Regions from separate parts of the Ciceribacter sp. RN22 genome, predicted to be linked through region 2. Evidence: riboswitches for the same ligand, from Rfam matches in the RefSeq annotation. Region 2 holds a riboswitch; the other holds the start of a gene.
What was found. Region 2 has a riboswitch for thiamine pyrophosphate ahead of thiB (thiamine ABC transporter substrate binding subunit). Riboswitches for the same ligand answer to the same signal wherever they lie in the genome.
Positions count from the first base shown of each region.

Region 1: another riboswitch for thiamine pyrophosphate. It lies ahead of thiD (bifunctional hydroxymethylpyrimidine kinase/phosphomethylpyrimidine kinase); the one in region 2 lies ahead of thiB (thiamine ABC transporter substrate binding subunit).

Region 1 covers NZ_JAMXLD010000001.1:303,280-310,640, forward strand. Annotated here, with positions in the region: gene NHF53_RS01485 (class II glutamine amidotransferase) at 1-64, opposite strand, end outside; gene NHF53_RS01490 (pirin family protein) at 306-1,217, shown strand; gene NHF53_RS01495 (hypothetical protein) at 1,428-2,045, shown strand; gene NHF53_RS01500 (flavin reductase family protein) at 2,042-2,572, shown strand; gene thiD (bifunctional hydroxymethylpyrimidine kinase/phosphomethylpyrimidine kinase) at 2,585-3,445, opposite strand; TPP riboswitch at 3,494-3,590, opposite strand; gene NHF53_RS01510 (AraC family transcriptional regulator) at 3,719-4,519, shown strand; partial or broken gene NHF53_RS01515 (LysE family translocator) at 4,598-5,208, shown strand; gene NHF53_RS01520 (peptide chain release factor 3) at 5,213-6,796, opposite strand; gene dut (dUTP diphosphatase) at 6,888-7,358, shown strand; gene NHF53_RS01530 (Lrp/AsnC family transcriptional regulator) at 7,355-7,361, opposite strand, start outside.
Region 2 covers NZ_JAMXLD010000002.1:1,160,538-1,167,898, forward strand. Annotated here, with positions in the region: gene NHF53_RS20455 (ABC-F family ATP-binding cassette domain-containing protein) at 1-61, shown strand, start outside; gene NHF53_RS20460 (ABC transporter ATP-binding protein/permease) at 65-1,834, opposite strand; TPP riboswitch at 2,023-2,136, shown strand; gene thiB (thiamine ABC transporter substrate binding subunit) at 2,236-3,204, shown strand; gene thiP (thiamine/thiamine pyrophosphate ABC transporter permease ThiP) at 3,209-4,852, shown strand; gene NHF53_RS20475 (ATP-binding cassette domain-containing protein) at 4,836-5,552, shown strand; gene NHF53_RS20480 (M48 family metalloprotease) at 5,846-7,348, shown strand.

The DNA.
Region 1 (7,361 bases), on a different contig from region 2:
CGGGAGAGCTCACCAGTTCTTCGAGATAGATCGGTTGACCACGATAGGCTGCCCAGCGACACATGCTGCAATAGACTCCGGATGCATTCCGCCAATGGCGGCAAGGGATTAACTACTTTTGCCTGATTTGGATAACGAAAGCTAAATAGCCCATTCGCGGCCGAATTTTGACTGGTCGGCGCGATCACATTTTGCGCCGGAGGATTGCGTTCTGTGAACACTGCGTTCCGGGGAACGGTCTTCGCCACCCGCCGGATTTCCCTATATTGGGGGCAACTGAAATTCCGCTCGAAAGGAGCAATTCCATGTCCATTCGACCTGTGAAACATGAAAGTCGCGCCACGCCGGCGATGGAAGGGGCCGGTGTCAAATTGCATCGGGTCTTCGGCTTCGGCGATCCGTCGATGACCGATCCCTTCCTGATGATGGATGATTTCCGCAACGACAATCCGTCGGACTACCTCCGCGGCTTTCCGTGGCATCCCCATCGCGGCATCGAGACCATCACCTACGTCCTGGCCGGCACCGTCGAGCACGGCGACAGCCTCGGCAATCAGGGCCTGCTCGGTGCCGGTGACGTGCAGTGGATGACGGCGGGAAGCGGCATCATGCACCAGGAAATGCCGAAAGGCGACTTTGCCGGCAGAATGCACGGTTTCCAGCTCTGGGCGAACCTGCCGTCGTCGCTGAAGATGACGGCACCGCGCTATCAGGACGTCAAGAGCGCGGACATTCCCTTGATCGTCGACGATGACGGCACCGCAGTCCGCGTCATCACCGGAGACTTCTGGGGTAAGACCGGTCCCGTCGACGGCATTGCCGCCGAGCCCGTCTATCTCGACATCTCGGTTCCGCCGGGCAAACGGAAGAGCTTCCCGGTCGATACCTATCGGTCGGCCTTCGCTTATATCTTCGCCGGCTCCGGCACCTTCCGCGATGCCTCGAAGCCCTTCGGCGTGAAGGTGGAGAAGGAGTACCAGGGGCAGGAACTCAACATCCGCGACCTTTCCGGCAACCGCACGCTCGTCGTCTTCGACACCGGCGACGAGGTCACGGTGCAGGCCGGCGAAGAGGGTATCCGCTTCCTTCTCGTCACGGGCAAGCCGATCCGCGAGCCGGTCGCCTGGCACGGACCGATCGTCATGAACACCCGCGAGGAACTGATGCAGGCGATGCGCGACCTGCAGAACGGCACTTTCATCAAAGCCGATCACTGAAGGCAACCAAACGATCGGAACGAGAACGCCGGAGCAGCCGGGTCCGGCGTTCTTATCGTTCGCCATCGACAGCCCCTCCGGCAAGGCCTAGTCTCCTCTCGGCTGCTCGTCAGAAGCGCGTGCGGAAACCGGCGTGCCGTTCCTTCCGCCCGAAATGCAACCGCTATCCTCTGAAGTCCGCGGAGCCCGGACAGGGAAAGGAACAGGCGCGTGGAGAGGAATGTCCTTGAAGAGATCGAAGAGCGCCTGAGGGCAACACGGCTCGAGTTCGAGGCGGAGATCGAACGCCAGCTCAAGGCCCAGCGCGAGCATTTCCGCTACCGCCTGCAGCGCGGCAAGGTACGCTTCGAACGGGATGTCCGCGAGTTCCAGTCCCGCTATCGCATCAACCTCTGGCCCTACATCACCCGCGCCCATGTCGCCTATGTCCTGACGGCGCCGATGATCTACGCACTCATCGTGCCGCTCGTCTTTCTTGATCTCTCGGTGACGATCTACCAGCACATCTGCTTCCGCGCCTACGGCATTCCGCGGGTCAGGAGGAGCGACCATGTCATCATCGACCGGCACCACCTCGCCTATCTCAACGGCATCGAGAAACTCAACTGCATCTATTGCGGCTATGCAAATGGGGTAATCGCCTACGCCCGCGAGATCGCTGGCCGTACCGAGGCCTTCTGGTGCCCTGTCAAGCACGCCCGCCGGGCCGTCGATCCGCACGAACACTTCAACCGCTTCTTCGACTATGGCGACGCGCAATCCTATCGCGCCTGGCTCGACGCTCAGAGAAAGGGACAACAGTCATCGAAGGAAGGACCGCGGTCATGAAGGAATTTCCGCTTTCCAAGGTCTACCAGCTCATCGAACCCGGCCCGGTCGTCCTCTTGACGACCTCGGAAGGCGGCCGGCCCAACGTCATGACCATGTCGTGGCACATGATGATGGAATTCACTCCGCCGATGATCGCCTGCATCGTCAGTGCTGCCGATCACAGCTTTCATGCGCTCCAGCAAACCGGCGAATGCGTGATCGCCATCCCGACCGTCGAACTCGTCGAAAAGGTTGTGGCAGTCGGCAACTGCTCCGGCCGGGACACCGACAAGTTTGCGACGATCGGTCTGACGCCCCTGCCCGCCGAGGAAGTGCGTGCGCCGCTCATCGGCGAGTGCTTCGCCAACCTCGAATGCCGCGTAGGCGATCAGGGATTCGTCGCACGCTACAATCTGTTCGTCCTGGAGGTGGTGAAGGCGTGGTATGACCCCGCCCAAACGGCGCCGCGGACCATTCATCATCGCGGCTACGGCACATTCGCCGTCGACGGCGAGGAAATCACGCTCGACTCTCGGATGCCCTGACGGGCTAACTGGTTACGGTGCGCCTTCGTCTCTCCAGAGCGCATGAAAGTGGTGCACCGGCCCGTGCCCGGAGCCGACGTTCAGGGCGTCCGCGGCATTGATCGCTCCGGCGACGTAGGCCTTTGCGACAGCGACGGCCTCTTCCGGCAACGCTCCCTTGGCAAGCTCGGCGGCGATCGCGCTCGACAGCGTGCAGCCGGTACCGTGCGTGTTGCGGGTCGCAACGCGTGGCGCCTCGAACCAGGTAAGACCCGCGGCAGACGCGAGCACATCGGGACTGTCGGCTCCCGGAAGGTGTCCCCCCTTGACCAGCACCGCTTTCGCGCCAAACCGCATGAGGCGGAGCGCCTGACCGGCCATTTCGTCCCGATTGCATGCCTCGGGCTCTCCGAGAAGGGCCGCCGCCTCCGGCAGATTGGGGGTGATGACTGTCGCGATGGGCAGAAGCCGGCCGGTGAGAGCCGCTACCGCGTCATCCGTGAGCAGCGACGCGCCGCCCTTGGCGATCATCACCGGATCGAGAACCACCGGCACCTCGTGAAGACGAGCAAGGACATCGGCCACGGCTCCCGCAATCGCCACGTCGGCGATCATGCCGATCTTGACGGCATCCACGCGGATATCGGCGAAGACCGTTCGGATCTGCTCCGCCACGAAATCCGGCGGCACGACGTGTATGCCGCTCACGCCTTGGGTGTTCTGCGCCGTCAGGGCGGTCACGACCGCCATGCCGTAGACACCGCGCGCGGAGAAGGTCTTGAGATCGGCCTGAATGCCGGCACCGCCGGACGGATCGGAACCGGCGATCGACAGGACATTGGCAATCGCTGCTGCCGACGAGCTCCGCCCTGCCATATTGTGAATGTCGGTCATCTTCAGCCTCTCCGTGGCGGAGAGGTCACAAGACTTCGGCACTGCAGGCCTCGCCCCGAAACGACTCCCTCCGCCAGCATGATCTGGTTCAGGTTCAAAGGGTCCTTCTCAGCCCGCCTGCCGGCGGACGCCCCTGTCTCGCCTTTCTGTCGCACAGATCGCCGCGGCTGTCACCCAGACTGTCGCAGGACGGTTGCCGCTGGAAGACGAAACTGGCACTCTGCATGACGCTGGCAGAGCCCACCCAGCCAGCATTTCGGAGCCGTCGCGTGCATGAGTAAGGGCCGATTCAAAATTGCGAACACTGCGCTTTTCGGCGTGACCGCGGTCACTGCCGACACGCAACACAGCTTCCCGCGCCACACCCACGACGCCTTCGGTGTCGGGATCATCCGCCGGGGTGCGCAGAAGTCCCTGAGCGGGCGCGGCGTGGTGGAGGCGGGCCCGGGCGACATCATCACCGTCAATCCCGGCGAAGTGCACGACGGCGCACCGATCGGAGACCACGGTCGTTTCTGGCAGATGCTCTACCTCCTGCCGGAGACAATAGCGGCCGCGACACTGGACATCACCGACGGCGGCAGTGGGACGTTCGAGTTCGAACATCCGGTCATCCGTGACGCCCGCCTCGCGGGGCGCTTTCGACAGTTGTTTGCCACGACGACGGCAGACGACGGGGCGTTTCTCGAGGGCGAAACAGGACTTCTGGCACTCGTCGCCTCCGTGTTGCGGCCGCGCGCGACGGCGGCCGCGACGAAGAGTGCCGGCATCCGACGCGCTGCAAGACTGCTGGATGACGATCCAGCGCGCCCGGTAACTCTCGGAAGACTGGCGCAGGAAGCCGGCGTCAGCAAATTTCAGCTGCTGCGAGCATTCGTGAGGCAGACCGGGTTCACGCCGCACGCCTACCAGATCCAGCGGCGGATCGACATGGTACGACGCCTCATCGACGCTGGCTCTCCGCTTGCGGAGGCGGCAGCGACAAGCGGCTTCGCCGATCAGAGTCATATGACCCGCGCCTTCGTGCAGCGATACGGGGTGACACCCGGCGCCTATGCCGCGGCCGTCCACTGAAAGCCTGCTGCAATTCTGTTCAAGACCGGCGGCCGTGTTCCGGTGTTTGCTTTGCCCTCCCATGCAAGGAGAGCTGCAATGACCCCTGAATACCTCATGACGTCGCTGATCATCATCCTTCTGCCCGGCACCGGCGTCATCTACACGATTGCCCATGGCCTCGGCGCCGGCTGGCGGGCGAGCGTGATCGCGGCCTTCGGCTGCACGCTCGGCATCATTCCCCATGTCGCGGCGAGCATTACCGGTCTTGCCGCCCTCCTTCATGCAAGCGCGCTCGCCTTTCAGGCGTCAAGTATCTCGGGGTCGCCTATCTGCTCTTCATGGCATGGGGCATATGGCGGGACGAGGGTGTGCTTCAGGTCACCTCGGCCCGCGCATCATCGGGAGCAAGCAAGATCATCCTCGACGGCCTGCTCCTCAACATCCTCAATCCGAAGCTGTCGCTTTTCTTTCTCGCCTTCCTGCCGCAATTCGTGCCGGCGAACACGCCGAACGCATCCCTGCACATGCTGGTGCTGGCCGGCGTCTTCATGGTGCTGACCTTCGTGGTCTTCATCGGCTATGGCGTCTTCGCCGCGGCCACGCGGCGCCACGTCATCAGCCGGCCTCGGCTGCAGCTGTGGCTACGCCGGTCGTTTTCCGGTGCTTTCGCGGTCCTCGGGTTACGTCTGGCGCTCGCCGACCGATAGGAACTCACGCCGCCTTGGCGACGTGATATTCCTTGATGGCGACCATCTTGATGGCAGGGTACCGCTCCGCCTCGTAGCGAAGCGAAAAAGCGTCCTGCGCCATGAACACCGGATCGCCGTCGAGGTCGCGGCACATATTGCCCCGCTGCTGGGTCATGAACTTTTCGAGTTCGGCCGGCTGATCAGCGGAGATCCAGCGACAGACGGAGAAGCGCGGCATGTCGAAGGAAACCGGCAGGCCGTATTCCGCAGAAAGCCGCTCCTTCAGGACGTCGAGCTGCAGAGCGCCGACCACGCCGACGATCGCCGGCGACCCGTCCTCCGGCTGGAAGAGCTGCACCACGCCCTCCTCCGCCATCTGCTGCAGCGCTTCCTTCAGTTTCTTCGCCTTCATCGCGTCCTCGAGCCGTACGCGGCGCAGGATTTCCGGCGAGAAGTTCGGCACGCCCTGGAAGACCAACGGCTCCCCTTCGGTCAGCGTGTCGCCGATCCGGAGTGTGCCATGGTTCGGAATACCGACCACGTCGCCCGCATAGGCGGTGTCGGCAAGCTGGCGCTGGGAGGCGAAGAAGAACTGAGGAGCCGTCAGCCCCATCTGCTTTCCGGTGCGCGACAGCCGCGCCTTCATGCCGCGCTCCAGCTTGCCCGAGCAGATGCGGGCAAAGGCAATGCGGTCGCGATGGTTCGGATCCATGTTGGCCTGAATCTTGAAGACGAAGGCCGTCATCCGGTCTTCGGCAGCGTGCACCGTGCGGATGTCTGCCACCTGGTCGCGCGGCGGTGGCGCGAATGCGCCGAGCGCGTTGATGAGGTCACGAACACCAAAGTTGCGTAGCGCCGAACCGAAGAAGACCGGCGTCATGTGGCCTTCGAGAAACGCCTTGCGGTCGAACGGACGGCAGGCCTCGCGGGCAAGCTCCAGTTCCTCGATGAAGGCTTGCCGTTCATTCTCCGGCAGGTGTTCGGCGACGCTCTGCGGGCCATTGACCTTCAACGGCTCGACCTGGGTGTCGGAACCGCGGAACGTGTTGTCTGCCAGATTGTAGGAACCGCAGAAGGTCTTCGAGCGGCCGACCGGCCAGGTGACCGGTGCGGTGTCGAGGGCCAGCTTCTCCTCCACTTCGTCCAAAATCTCGAAGGGATCACGGCTTTCGCGGTCCATCTTGTTCACGAACGTGATGATCGGAATGTCGCGCATGCGGCAGACTTCGAAGAGCTTCAGCGTCCGCGGCTCGATACCCTTGGCGGCGTCGATGACCATGACGGCAGCATCGACCGCGGTCAGCGTGCGATAGGTGTCGTCGGCGAAGTCTTCGTGACCGGGTGTATCGAGGATATTGAAGACCTTGCCGTCGTATTCGAACGTCATGACGGATGTCACGACCGAAATGCCGCGTTCGCGCTCGATCTTCATCCAGTCCGAACGTGTCTGGATGCGATCTTTCTTCGCCTTCACCTCGCCGGCGAGCTGGATCGCCCCGCCGAACAGCAGCAGCTTTTCGGTGAGCGTCGTCTTACCGGCGTCCGGGTGCGCGATAATCGCGAAGGTGCGGCGGCGGGATACCGCCTCTGCAAGCGTTTCAGCCATGAGTGTGAATCCTGTGAATTGCCGCGTATCTAGCGATTAAAGGCCGGCATTGCAATTGACCTCGGGAGATCGCGCGCAAAGTAATGGAAGCATGAACATCCACAACGACATTCGCCCGACCGTCAAGCTTCTCCGTCTTCCCCATGGAGAGGACATCCCCCTGCCCTCCTATGAGACGGCGGGGGCCGCCGGCATGGACCTGCGCGCGGCCGTTGCCGAGGGCGCTCCGATGACGCTTGTGCCCGGCCAGCGGGCTCTGGTTCCGACCGGCTTCGTCATGGAGATCCCCGAAGGCTTCGAGGCGCAGATACGTCCGCGTTCCGGGCTCGCCTTCAAGCACGGCGTCACCTGCCTCAACACGCCAGGCACCATCGACAGCGACTATCGCGGCGAGGTCAAGGTGCTTCTCGTCAATCTCGGCGGCGAACCATTCGAGATCGGTCGGGGCATGCGGATCGCCCAGATGGTGATAGCGCCGGTCACGCAGGCGCGCATCACGGAGGTCACGGAGACTTCTACGACCGTGCGCGGTGCCGGCGGTTTCGGCTCGACCGGCGTCTAAATA
Region 2 (7,361 bases):
CGCGCGAATGGAAGAAGAGTGGCTCGAACTGGAGATGCTGCGCGAAGAACTCGAAGGCTGAAGGTCACCGGCCAGTTTGCGGGAGCGCCTCCAGGTGCAGCAGTCTCGGAGACATTGCGTCGTAGAAGGCGCCGGATCGCCCGATATAGATGAGGGTGGCGTTCTGGAACTCGTGCATCACCGACGATAGTCGTTCGACCGTTTCCGGTTCCAAACCTTCGAGAACATCGTTGAAGACGATCCATTGCGGGCATCGCAGCAGTAGACTGGCGAATGCGAGCGATATCTGCTCGTCCTTTTCGAGCCTGCGATCCCATCGGGCATGTTCGTCAAGGGATTGCGTGAGATCGCCAAGCCCGACCCGGGTTAGTGCTGCTGCGATCTCCTCGTCGGAGAAGGAGGGCGCCGACACCGGGAAGAGCAAGGCATCGCGCAGTGATCCTTCCGGAAGATAGTCCAGCTGTGGGACGAAGAGGATCTCCTGCGCAGGCAGCTCGATCGCCCCGCTACCCCACGGCCAAAGTCCGGCAAGCGCATCGAAGAGCAGCTTCCGGTTAATGCCCTGGTCGCCGTTGATCATCACCCTTTCGCCGGCTCCGATGACTGGATCCGGTTCGCGCAAACGAAAGGCGTGATCGCAGCTGTTGCCATTCGGTTTCGCGCAGATCGTCACGTTCTTGAACGCGAGCTGTTCCGTCGCGCCACGCTCGAGCAGGACCTCGCTGCCTTTGGGATGGTAGTCATCCATGTCAACGAGCGCAGCCCTGAAGCTCATGACGCGCAGGAGCGTCGCTTTCCAGTCCGCAATGGAGTCGAAATTGTTGACGTACCAACGCAGGGCCGAGTGGACCTGATTGAAGGCGGCTGCCGACATCATCAATTCTCCGAAGCTCATGGTTCCGGCAAAATAGGCCGGAGACGCGATCAACGTCGGGACGACCAGAGCGAGCCAGCCGAAGCCCGCGGTAACCCAGGTGAGGTTGGTGAGAGCTATCGCGAGTTGGCGGATCAGGCCTATGACATCGTCGATCTTGGTGTGGATGCGCTGGCGCTGGGTTTCGTCGCCGCGCGCAAGTGCTATCGCTTCGAGATTCTCGTTGGTGCGCATCAGCGAGAAGCGCAGGTCGGCTTCACGGGCGTACCGTTCGGCATTGATGCGCGTCAGCCGAAAACCGACAAGGTTGCTGGCCAGAGACGCAATGCTGGCATAGAAGATCGCTCCCCAGACCATGTAGCCGGGGATCGAGAAGCTTGTATCGCCGAAATGAAAGACGAAGCCACTCGATAGTTGCCAGAGCACGCCGATGAAACTGATCAGCAAGATCGTCGCCTGGACGAGGCCAATCGTGAGCGAAGTGGTCATCTCGGAAAGCTTGCGTGCATCCTCGTGCAGCCGCTGATCGGGATTGACGCCGAGAGGACTGGAAAGCGAAAGCCGATACGCTCGCCGGTCTGTCAGCCACTGGTCGACAACGTCGCGTGACAGACCTTCTCGCATGTAGAGCGCAGCCATCTGATTGAGCCATGTCTGCACGACGTTGAGCAGAAGAAGGAACCCGGCGATGAATGCAAAATTCTTCAGCTGGACGATGAATTCCGGCAAATCTCGGCGTTCCAGCGAATTGTAGAAAGGCGCGTTCCATCTGTTCAGAAGGATCTGGCCGTAAGCGGTCAGCAGAATGATTGCCAGCAAGGCTGCCGCGACGAGAACGATACGATTGCGAACCGGCGATTCCCAGAACGACGCTACGGCAATTGTAATCTGTCGTTTGAAGCCGATCTCGTAACTCGCCGCCGCGGTTCCAGACTGCTCTAGTGGCTCTGCATTGGTCATGGGTCAGGCTCTTCCGCGCACCAGGTGGCCGGATAATAGGGCCAAGCAACTTGCCGATCGGTTGATAAGCCGATTGCTGTGGCATGAAAAAGGCAGAAAGGGCAAGCGTCACCGTCCCGTTGAAGCCAGGCGTTCTGGTCGCAAGCCGTCCCATGCTTGCGTGGCGCAAAACGTCGCGCTATTTCTGCCTTGCTCTAACGGGGTGCCAAGGGGTCGTCAGGAACCGGAGGCTGAGAGGTGAACACCAACCCGCGGAACCTGATCCGGCTAGGACCGGCGGAGGGATTAGACGCGTAACAGACGCCCTTTTCCCGGAAGACCAATTCAAAGGAGGGGCGCTTATGCGAGCCACGATATCTGTTTTTCCCGGCCGAGCTTTGGCTGCGGCGGCCGCAATCGTCATGCTGTCGACTGTTCCCGTGTCGGCTGCGGACAAGACGTTGACGATCTACACCTACGAGAGCTTCATCTCCGAGTGGGGGCCGGGGCCAAAGGTCAAGGAGGCTTTTGAAAAGACCTGCGAGTGCAAGGTGGACTTTGTTGGGGTCGCCGATGGTGTGGCTCTGCTCACGCGCCTGAAGCTCGAAGGAGATACGAGCAAGGCCGACATCATCCTGGGGCTCGATACCAATCTCGTTGCCGAGGCGAAGCAGACCGGGTTTTTCGACGTCCACGGCGTCGACACGTCAGCAGTCGAGGTTCCCGGCGGCTTCTCCGACGATACCTTCATCCCGTACGATTATGGTCATTTTGCCGTCGTGTACGACACGCAGGCGCTGAAGACCCCGCCGAAGAGCATGAAGGAACTCGTGGAAGGGGATCCTTCGCAGAAGATCGTGATCGAGGATCCCCGCACGTCGACGCCGGGGCTCGGTTTTCTGCTCTGGGTGAAGTCTGTCTACGGTGATGACGCGCCGGCCGCCTGGCAGAAATTGAAGCGGCGCGTCTTGACCGTGACACCCGGCTGGTCGGAGGCCTATGGACTTTTCACCAAGGGCGAGGTGCCGATGGTGCTGTCCTACACGACATCACCCGCCTACCACATGATCGCCGAGGAAACCGACCGCTACCAGGCTGCCGCCTTCTCCGAAGGCCACTATATCCAGATTGAAGTCGCCGGCATGCTCAAGAATGCGCCCCAAAAGGACCTCGCGAGAGACTTCCTGAAGTTCGTGCTGACACCCGGTTTTCAGGACACCATCCCGACCAACAACTGGATGATGCCCGCCGCGCCAACCTCGGAACCGCTGCCGGAGGCATTCGGAAAGCTCGTCAATCCCTCCAGGACATTCCTGATGTCGCCGGAGGAGGTCGCGGCCAACCGGAAGGCCTGGATCGACGAATGGCTCACGGCAATGACGCTCGAGTAGCGAGATGTTGGTACGACGACAACGCTTGACGGGTTTTCTTGGCGGGGCATTCAGCCTTGCAGCCATAGGGGCGTTTGTCGGCGTCGCGATCCTGTCGCTGCTCCGCTACGGCGGGAGCGGCGGCTTGGCGGTTCTTTTCTCAGATCGGCTACTCCTGTCCGTGCTGCGCTTCACCTTGTTGCAGGCAGCGCTCTCGACGGTACTCTCGGTAATGCTGGCCATTCCGGTTGCAAGATCGCTCGCCCGCCAGACGCGCTTTCCCGGACGGCTGTGGCTTGTCCGGCTTATGGCTGTGCCGATGGGACTCCCGGTGCTGATCGGCGCGCTCGGACTGATCGGCATCTGGGGTCGACAGGGACTGGTCAACGACGGACTGCTCTTCCTTGGCAAGGCGGAGCCGGTCAGCATTTACGGTCTCGGCGGCATCTTGCTCGCGCATGTCTTCTTCAATCTGCCGCTCGCCGCGCGCCTGATGCTTGCCGGACTGGAGCGCTTGCCGTCCGAATATTGGTTGATGAGTGCGACGCTTGGCATGAAGCCACGAGCGGTCTTCCGTTTCATCGAATGGCCTGCGCTCCGCCCGCTCATCCCCGGCATCGCCGGCCTCGTTTTCATGCTTTGCGCCACCAGCTTCACGCTTGTCCTCATTCTCGGGGGAGGTCCCGCCGCCACGACCCTCGAAGTGGCGATCTACCAGGCCCTGCGGTTCGATTTCGATCCGGAGCGGGCGGTTTCGTTGGCCTTCCTGCAGATCGCCGTTACGGCCCTGGTTCTGGTGGCGATGGCCCTTTTTCCGGCGCCGGAGGGACACGGGCAGACACTTGGCCGTCCGTCGCGACGGTTCGACAGCGCGAGCCTTACTGTGCGTCTTTCAGACGGGGCGGTGCTTACCGCCGCTATGTTGTTCCTCGGTCTCCCGCTCGGCTCTGTCGTTCTCTCCGGCCTGAAGGCCGACCTCCTCAGGCTTCTCAGCGAGGAGGCGTTTCTGCGGGCAGCGGTGACAAGCATGGCAATCGCGCTCGGCTCGGCGCTGACGGCACTCGCGCTCGCGCTGGCGACAATCCATGCACAGACGGTGATCGGTCTTCTGCGGCGCCCTGCTCCGGTGATGAACGGCGTCTCGGTGCTGCTGGCCGGTGTGTCATCCCTCGTACTGCTCGTCCCGACCATTGTACTCGCGACGGGTTGGTTCATGGCGCTAAGATCGATGGGCGACATCGCGAGCTTTGCACCGGCGGTCGTTGTTGGGATCAATGCGTTGATGGCCTTGCCCTTCGTCATGCGGGTCGTGAAGCCGGCTCTGGCAAACCATCGCGCGGCAACGGAGCGTCTGGTCCTTAGCCTGGGCATCGGCGGTTTCTCGAAGTTGTGGCTCGTCGACTGGCCACCGCTCAAGAAGCCATTACTGACAGGTCTCTCCTTCGCCATGGCGCTTTCGCTCGGCGACCTCGGAGCCGTGGCCTTGTTCGGCTCGGAAAAAGTAACGACCTTGCCGTGGCTGATCTACAGTCGCATGGGGCACTACCGGACTAACGATGCCGACGGGCTCGCTCTGATTCTCGGCCTGATTTGCCTGCTCTTAACCCTCGCCGGCACCACCGGCGAACCGCCCCGGAAGGATAACGTCGAGAATGCCGGACGAATCTGATGCCGTTGTCCTGGAGGATGTCCGGCTCCAACTCGGGGCACAGGACTTTTGGTTCGATTGCCGAATTCCCAAGGGAGCGATCACCGCAGTCGCCGGACCCTCCGGCTCCGGAAAGTCGACTCTGCTCAACCTCATCGCCGGGTTCGAAACACTGGATCAAGGTCGGCTACTGATCGAAGGGAGGGACGTCGGCGGCCTTCCGCCGGCCGATCGTCCGGTTTCCTTGGTGTTTCAGGACAACAATCTCTTTGCCCATCTCGATTTGTTCACGAATGTCGGTCTTGGCATCAACCCGGGTCTCCACCTCGGTGCCGACGAGCGTGCGATGGTCTCGACGGCACTGAAGCGCGTTGGGCTCGCGGGCTTTGAGTGCCGTCTTCCCTCGACGCTCTCCGGTGGGGAGCGTCAGCGCGCTGCGTTTGCGAGAGCGCTCGTGCGGCGCAAACCGCTGCTGTTGTTGGACGAGCCCTTCGCAGCCCTGGATCCGGGATTGCGATCGGCCATGGCAGACCTTCTCGAAGAGCTACATCGCGAAACGCGCAACACGGTGATGGTCATCACCCATGACGCGGATGAGGTGGCACGTCTTGCGGAGCATGTGCTCTTCGTGGATCAGGGAAGAATCTCCTTCTCCGGTCCGGTCGATGTGTTCTTTGATCGTGGCGACATCGAAGGCATCAGGACGTTTCTCGGTGGTTGACTTGAAGTGTTGCATCTCGGTGTCGTCGCCATAATTTGGACGTGCCCCAGTGGCATTCGCAACTCGGATGATGCATTTTCCGCGTACATGCCTCGGTATCGTCTTACCGGAGAAGGCTCCCTTTCCTATATGTTGTGTTGCGGTTACCGGTTGAATGATGTTGTTTCGGGCATATCGAAGACACGAAGAACACGCAGCCGGTAATGTTTATCGAGGGCGGCACGCATTGGTGCCGACCCTTCATATCGAAGGAAGGTAGCCTGGGCAGAATGCCAGCTCCGACGGACAGAGATATGTTGGTGCCCAGTCCTTTTGCGAGCTCGCGGGGATTGCGGCGGTCGTTGCATCTGCTCGCAGCCGTTTCGTTGACCGCGCTCTTGTCGTCATGCCAATCGCTATTCGAACAGGCTTACGTCGCCGACGTCTCTCCGTCGAGTAACCCGCAGATCGTCGAAGAGGTTCAGAAGGGCGACCCGCGTGCACAGATGGGCGCGCGCGAACATCCGCGGATCGTCGCGAGCTATGGCGGCGAGTATCATGACGAGAAAACCGAAAAGCTGGTCGCACGTATTGCGGGCGCGCTTACCGCCGTTTCGGAGAATCCCAACCAGTCCTACCGAATCACGATTCTCAATTCCCCGGCAATCAACGCCTTTGCGTTGCCTGGCGGCTATCTCTATGTGACCCGTGGTCTCCTTGCGCTTGCCAACGACGCATCGGAGGTCGCAGCCGTCTTGTCGCATGAGATGGCTCACGTCACAGCCAATCATGGAATTGAGCGCCAACGACGCGAAGAGGCGGAGGTGATCGCAAGCCGCGTCGTGGCCGAGGTTCTTTCGAGCGATCTCGCCGGCAAGCAGGCATTGGCCCGTGGGAAACTTCGGCTCGCGGCCTTCTCGCGCCAGCAGGAGTTGCAGGCGGACGTGATCGGCGTGCGAACACTGGGGGAGGCGGGGTACGACCCCTACGCGGCGGCTCGCTTTCTCGATTCCATGGCGGCCTACAGCCATTTCACGTCGGTTGACCCTTATTCGGACCAGAGTCTCGACTTCTTGTCGAGCCACCCCAATGCCCCTCAGCGGGTCGAGTTGGCTCGACGCCACGCGCGCGCTTTCGGTCCCGAAGGAACTCACGGCGAGACGGGGCGTGACTATTACCTGCAGGGAATCGACGGCCTGCTTTATGGTGACAGCCCGCAGGAGGGCTATGTCCGTGGACAGACGTTCCTTCACACCGGGCTCGGTATTCGTTTCGATGTTCCGGACGGCTTTCAGATCGACAACAAGGTCGAAGCCGTCTTGGCGACCGGACCGGGTGACGTGGCAATTCGATTCGACGGGATCGCCGACAGCGATCACCGCAGCCTTTCCAATTACATTTCTAGCGGATGGGTCACAGGGCTTCTTCCCGAAACCATTCGCGCGACCAACGTCAACGGCCTCGAGGCGGCCACTGCACGGGCCTCGGCGGAACGGTGGGATTTCGATGTCACCGTCATCCGGATCGGTCCGCAGATCTTCCGCTTCCTCACGGCAGTGCCGAAGGGTAGCCCGGCCCTTGAGCCGACGGCGGAAAAGCTTCGGTCGAGCTTCCGCCGGATTACCCGACAGGAGGCTGCTTCTCTGAAGCCGTTGCGTGTTCGGGTTGTGACGGTCGCGCAAGGCGACACGGTTGGGTCGCTCGCGGCGCGGATGATGGGCACAGAAAGGAAGCTCGAGCTGTTCAAACTGATCAACGCGCTCAATTCTGGTTCGACTGTGACGCCCGGAAGTCGGGTCAAGATCATTTCCGAGTAACGCTCGCCGATCG